Regions from separate parts of the Pseudomonas sp. Irchel s3a10 genome, predicted to be linked through region 2. Evidence: predicted binding sites of a transcription regulator. Region 2 holds the regulator's gene; the other holds the start of a gene.
What was found. Region 2 encodes sigma-54, which starts transcription at its own class of promoters, with help from an activator protein. Its sites were predicted from a motif close to ANTGGCATNNANNTTGCTNT; they were not measured.
Positions count from the first base shown of each region.

Region 1: CKW11_RS21665 (flagellar basal body rod protein FlgF) is a predicted target of sigma-54. The motif match lies at 1,369-1,388, and genes of this name have one in related genera.

Region 1 covers NZ_FYDR01000008.1:35,297-38,708, reverse strand. The annotation lists gene flgG (flagellar basal-body rod protein FlgG) at 1-528, opposite strand, end outside; gene CKW11_RS21665 (flagellar basal body rod protein FlgF) at 574-1,314, opposite strand; gene CKW11_RS21660 (sigma-54-dependent transcriptional regulator) at 1,688-3,250, opposite strand.
Region 2 covers NZ_FYDR01000009.1:55,827-59,238, reverse strand. The annotation lists gene lptB (LPS export ABC transporter ATP-binding protein) at 1-612, shown strand, start outside; gene CKW11_RS22860 (RNA polymerase factor sigma-54) at 802-2,295, shown strand; gene hpf (ribosome hibernation-promoting factor, HPF/YfiA family) at 2,369-2,677, shown strand; gene ptsN (PTS IIA-like nitrogen regulatory protein PtsN) at 2,690-3,154, shown strand; gene rapZ (RNase adapter RapZ) at 3,157-3,412, shown strand, end outside.

The sequences.
Region 1 (3,412 bases), on a different contig from region 2:
GGCGGTTTGCAGGTTGCCGATCACTTGAGCGGCCGGGTTGCCTGGCACCGTGATCGACACGGTGCCGTCGGTGCCGACGGTGAAGCTCTGCGCGTTGTTCGGGATGACGATGGCCGGCTCCAGGGCAAAACCGCTGGCGTTGACGATCTGGCCGTTGGAGTCGAGGTGGAAAGTACCGTCACGGGTGTAGGACGTGGTGCCGTCCGGCTGCAGGATCTGGAAGAAACCGCGACCGTCGATGGCCATGTCCAGCGGCTGCTCGGTGGTTTGCAGGCTGCCGGCGGTGAAGTTTTTCTGGGTGCCGACGATGCGCACACCGGTACCCAGTTGCAGACCCGACGGCAGTTCACTGTCCTGGGTCGACTGGGCGCCTGGCTGACGCTTGATCTGATACAGCAGGTCCTGGAACTCGGCACGGTCACGTTTGAAACCCGTGGTCGACACGTTCGCCAGGTTGTTGGAAATGGTGGTCAGGTTGGTGTCCTGGGCGGACAGACCGGTTTTGGCAACCCATAGAGCCGGAAGCATTCGATTCTCCTCGTGCGCCTGTTTTACGGCGCGACGTTCTGATAATTAGCTGATCTGCAAGACCCGAGCCATGGCCTGGTCGTCGTCTTTGGCGGTGTTCATCATCTTGACGTGCAACTCGAACTGCTTGGCCAGGGCCAGCACCGAAGTCATTTCTTCCACGGCATTGACGTTGCTCGACTCAAGGAAACCCGACACCAGTTTGACGTTGGCATCGGCCGGCGCCGGCTGGCCGTCCTTGGTGTAGATCGAGCCATCGAGGCCTTTGTTGAGGTTCTTGATGTCCGGGTTGACCAGTTTGATCCGGTCGACTTCCGCCATGACGCGCGGGCCTTCGCCCATCGCACGAATACTGATGGTGCCGTCTTCACCGACTTCGACCTGCTGCTCCGGCGGCACGGCGATCGGACCGCCATTGCCAAGTACCGGCATGCCGTTGCCGGCGCGCAATACGCCGAGGGCGTCGATGTTGAGACTGCCGGTGCGCACGTAGCTTTCGCCACCGTTAGGGTTCTGCACGGCAATAAAGCCGTTGCCGGTCACGGCCACGTCGAGGTCACGCCCGGTCTGTACCAGCGAACCGGCGGTGAAGTCGGTGGCGGGCCGTTCGCTCATGGCAAACGCACGCGCCGGAAAGCTGTCACCGAACACCGGCATCGAACGCGCCTGCTCCAAGTCGCGCTGAAAACCATTGGTGGAAATGTTCGCCAGGTTGTTGGCATGGGCCTTTTGCGCCAGCGCGTTCTGACTGGCGCCGGTCATTGCCACATAAAGGTACTTGTCCACACTCTTTCCTCTGCATGCCGGACGTTTGCCGCCCACCGCTGTACTGCTGAGCCATAAGCAATTTGCAGACCAACTTTTTTCTGGCGGCTTGCGGCCCGGTAAACAAAGGACTTGAGGGGTTTTGCGGGGAAATCTGAAATGTATCGAAGTCGAAAAACCGGCGGTGTTATGCCGCTTGGCGGCAATCCCGATTTTTGCAGATGGAAAAAGAACCTGTGGTGAGGGGATTTATCCCCGATGGGCTGCGCAGCAGCCCCCAATCCATACATGGTGGTGTATCAGACGAACCGCATTCGCTGGTTTGGGGCGGCTTCGCCACCCTTCGGGGATGAATCCCCTCACCACAAAAGCTCTTTTCACCACAGTGTTGCTGTTAACTCTCGGGGTCTTTACCGACCTCATACTCACGGAGCTTATTAGCAATGGTGGTATGCGAAACCCCCAGCCGTTTGCCCAGTTGCCGACTGCTCGGGTGCTCGGAATACAGCCGCTCCAGCACCGCTTTTTCAAAGCGCCCAACGATCTCGTCCAGCCCGCCCTCCAGCGAGAAATCGCCAAGCGGCTGACGCACCCCGTAGTCCGGCAAGCGAATATGTTCGACCTTGACCGTGCCGCCATCACACAGCGAAACCGCCTGAAACAGCACGTTCTCCAGTTGCCGCACATTGCCCGGCCAGTGGTAATGACTGAGGCGATCCATCGCCGCCGGCGCCAGTTTCGGCAGCGAGCAACCGATCTGGCGGCTGGCCTGATCAAGGAAGTGTTCCACCAGCGGGGTCAAACCGTCGAGGCATTCGCGCAGCGGCGGGATGTGCAGCGACAGCACGTTCAAGCGGTGATACAGATCCTGACGAAATTCTCCACGCGCACACAGCTCGGACAAGTCGACCTGAGTCGCGCAGATCACCCGCACGTCCAGATACACCTCTTCGTCGCTGCCGACCCGGCGGAAGCAACCGTCCTGCAGAAAGCGCAGCAACTTCACTTGCAAGCGCGGGCTCATTTCACCGACGCCATCGAGAAACAGCGTGCCGCCCGCCGTCAGCTCCAGCAGACCGAGCTTGCCTTCGGCACGCGCGCCTTCAAACGCGCCGGGGCCGTAGCCGAACAGCTCGGTCTCGGCCATCGACTCCGGCAGCCCTGCGCAATTGAGCGCCATCAGCGGCGACTGCCCGCGCGGGCTGGCGAGGTGGCAGGCACGGGCCAACAACTCTTTGCCGGTGCCGGTTTCGCCTTCGATCAATAGCGGCGCATCCAGCGGCGCCATGCGCCGCGCTTCACGCACGACAGCGGCCATCACTTTCGAGCTCTGAAAGATACTGTCGAAGCCGCGCAGCTCCTGCTTGCGCACGTTATAGATGCGCTCGCCGACGCGGTCGGCGCGGTGCAAGGTCAGTACCGCACCGGCCATGGCTTCGCTGTCGTCGTGCTCCGATTGCAGCGGCGCGATGTCGGCGAGAAAGATGTCGCCCTTGACCTTGACGCGCATGCCGTTGATTCGCGATTTGTTGGCGCGCACCAGTTCCGGCAGGTCGAAATCCTCAGCGTAGCGCGACAGTGGAATCCCCGGCACCTCATCCACCCGCACCCCGAGCAACTGCGCCGCCGCGCGGTTGGCCGCGACGATCGAGCCGCCCATGTCGATCGACAGCACCGGGAACTCCAGCGCGCCGAGCAACGCGTTCAACTCCATGTGCCGGCGCTCGCTGGGCATCAGCCCGACGCGCTTGACGCCAAACACCCCGGCAATCGCCTCGAACTTCGGCCGCAGCGCCTGGAACTGAATGTTGATCAGGTTCGGGCAGTGCAGGTAGATCGCATTGCCGTGCTCACCCCCGACCTCACCGCGCGCCACGTTGATCCCGTACTCCACTAACAAGTTGAGGATGTCGCGCAGGATGCCGATGCGGTTCTGGCAGTGGACTTTGATACGCATATAAAGAGGACCGACGAGGATGAGGGGTTGAACTCAATCCCTGTGGGAGCGGGCTTGCTCGCGAAAGCGGTGTGTCAGTAGCCATTCATGCAGCTGATACACCGCTTTCGCGAGCAAGCCCGCTCCCACAGGGGGGTTGGGCCACGATTTTTCTGTCGAGGC
Region 2 (3,412 bases):
GGCGCGGGCAAGACCACCTGCTTCTACATGATCGTCGGCCTGGTGCAGGCCGATCAGGGCCGAGTACTGATCGATGATCTGGACGTCAGCCATCAGCCGATGCACGGCCGTGCCAAGGCCGGTATCGGCTATCTGCCGCAGGAAGCATCGATTTTCCGCAAACTGTCGGTGGCCGATAACATCATGGCCATCCTCGAAACCCGCGCGGAACTCGATAAGGCCGGTCGTCGCAAGGAACTGGAAAGCCTGTTGCAGGAGTTCCACATCAGCCACATCCGCGACAACCTCGGCATGAGCCTGTCCGGTGGTGAACGCCGCCGGGTGGAAATCGCCCGCGCCCTGGCGACCGCACCGAAATTCATCCTGCTCGACGAACCGTTCGCCGGTGTCGACCCGATCTCGGTCGGCGACATCAAGCAGATCATCCACCACCTCAAGGCCAAGGGCATCGGTGTACTGATCACCGACCACAACGTGCGTGAGACCCTGGATATCTGCGAGACCGCCTACATCGTCAACGACGGTCAACTGATCGCTGAAGGCGATTCGGCGACCATCCTTGCCAACGATCTGGTGAAGGAAGTGTACCTGGGCCACGAGTTCCGCCTCTAAAGCGCGATCACATTCGGCCAGCCGATCGGGTGCTGTAACGTTGAAGCTGATTTTTTATACGCTTTTATTGTTACAGCGCTCTAGGCAAACACGACAGTTTCAGGCATATAATTTGCTTAAGTTTGGCGCTCCGGCGCCCTGTAGTGGATGGCGCATGCGCGCCGGCGAATAAGGTGTTAAGCCCCTGCCATGAAACCATCGCTAGTCTTGAGAATGGGCCAGCAGCTGACGATGACACCGCAGCTGCAACAGGCCATCCGCCTGCTCCAATTGTCGACCCTGGACCTGCAACAGGAAATCCAGGAGGCCCTGGAATCCAATCCGATGCTCGAACGCCAGGAAGAAGGCGACGACTTCGACAATACCGATCCTTTGGCCGACAACGCCGAACAAAAACCCAACACCGACATTCAGGAACCGTCCTATCAGGAAGCCGCCCCGACGGTGGACAACCTGGAAGATGGCGAATGGAACGAGCGCATTCCTAACGAACTGCCCGTTGATACCGCCTGGGAAGATGTCTACCAGACCAGCGCCAGCAGCCTGCCCAGCAGCGATGACGACGAGTGGGACTTCACCACCCGCACCTCCGCCGGGGAAAGCCTGCAAAGTCATCTGCTATGGCAATTGAATCTGGCGCCGATGTCCGACACCGACCGCCTGATCGCCGTGACCCTGATCGATTGCATCAACAATCAGGGCTACCTCGACGAAACCCTAGAAGAAATTCTCGACGCCTTTGATCCGGAGCTCGACATCGAGCTGGACGAGATCGAAGCCGTTCTGCATCGCATCCAGCAGTTTGAACCCGCCGGCATCGGCGCGCGCAACCTCGGCGAATGCCTGCTGCTGCAACTGCGTCAGCTCCCGGCCAAGACCCCGTGGCTCAACGAAGCCAAACGTCTGGTCAGCGATTACATCGATCTGCTCGGCAGTCGCGACTACAGCCAGTTGATGCGGCGCATGAAGCTCAAGGAAGACGAGTTGCGCCAGGTCATCGAACTGGTGCAAAGCCTCAATCCGCGCCCGGGCTCGCAGATCGAATCGACCGAAGCCGAATACGTGGTGCCCGACGTTATTGTGCGCAAGGACAACGAGCGCTGGCTGGTTGAGCTGAACCAAGAGTCGGTGCCCCGTCTGCGGGTCAATGCGCAGTACGCCGGTTTCGTCCGTCGCGCCGACACCAGTGCCGACAACACCTTCATGCGCAATCAGCTCCAAGAGGCGCGCTGGTTCATCAAAAGCCTGCAAAGCCGCAACGAAACGCTGATGAAAGTGGCCACCCAGATTGTCGAGCATCAGCGCGGCTTCCTGGAATATGGCGATGAAGCCATGAAGCCGTTGGTCCTGCATGACATCGCCGAGGCGGTCGGCATGCACGAATCGACGATTTCCCGGGTCACCACCCAGAAATTCATGCATACCCCGCGCGGTATTTATGAACTGAAATACTTTTTCTCCAGCCACGTCAGCACCTCCGAAGGCGGCGAATGCTCGTCCACGGCGATCCGCGCGATCATCAAAAAACTGGTTGCGGCGGAAAATCAGAAAAAGCCGTTGAGTGACAGCAAGATCGCTGGTTTACTGGAGGCACAAGGCATTCAGGTGGCTCGCCGCACCGTCGCCAAGTACCGCGAATCCCTCGGGATCGCGCCTTCGAGCGAACGCAAGCGGTTGATGTAAGCCACGTTACAGCGTTCCAGTGGCAGGCTCTTCGGCCTGCCGCTTTATGCACTGGCAACGAAGGAGAAGCTGTATGCAAGTCAACATCAGTGGACACCAACTGGAAGTGACCGAACCTCTGCGCACCTACATCAACGAGAAACTCGAACGATTGGAGCGCCATTTCGACAAGATCACCAACGTGCAGGTCACGATGTGTGTCGAAAAGCTCAAGCAGAAAATCGAAGCCACCTTGCATATACCCGGCAGCGAAGTGGTCGCCAACGCAGAAGATACCGACATGTACGCTGCGATCGACTCACTGACCGACAAGCTGGATCGCCAACTCAAAAAGCATAAGGAAAAGACCCAGAGCCTCCTTCAGGGCGCAACCGGTCGTTAACACCCCCAACCCATGATCCGACTTGAAAGCATCCTGACCCCCGGCCGTTCCCTGGTGAACGTGCCGGGCGGCAGTAAAAAGAAAGCCCTCGAACAGATTGCCAACCTCATCCATAAAGAAGTGCCGGATCTGGCCATGCAGGATGTTTTCGAGAGCTTGGTAGCCCGTGAGAAACTCGGTTCCACCGGTTTCGGCAACGGTATCGCCATTCCCCACTGTCGCCTCAAAGGCTGCGAATCGCCTATCAGCGCGCTGATGCACCTTGATGCCCCCATCGATTTCGATGCCATCGACGGCGCACCGGTCGACCTGCTGTTTGTTCTGCTGGTCCCGGAAGCGGCCACCGATGCCCACCTGGAATTACTGCGCCAGATCGCCAGCATGCTCGATCGCAAGGAAGTGCGCGAAAAACTGCGCAGCGCACCGAGCAACGAAGCCTTGTATCAGGTCGTCCTGAGCGAGCAGAACGGTCATTAATCATGCGTTTGATCATCGTCAGTGGCCGTTCCGGCTCGGGTAAAAGCACCGCCCTGGATGTCCTTGAGGACAACGGCTACTACTGCATCGACAACCTGCCGGCCGGCCTGCTGCCGGAACTCGCCGAACGCGCCCTGATTCACACCGAGCTAACCCAGCCGCTGGTGGCCGTGTCGATCGATGCGCGCAATCTGCCGAGCCACCTGTCGCGTTTCCCCGAACTGCTTGAAGAAGTCCGGGCCCGGCACATCCAGTGCG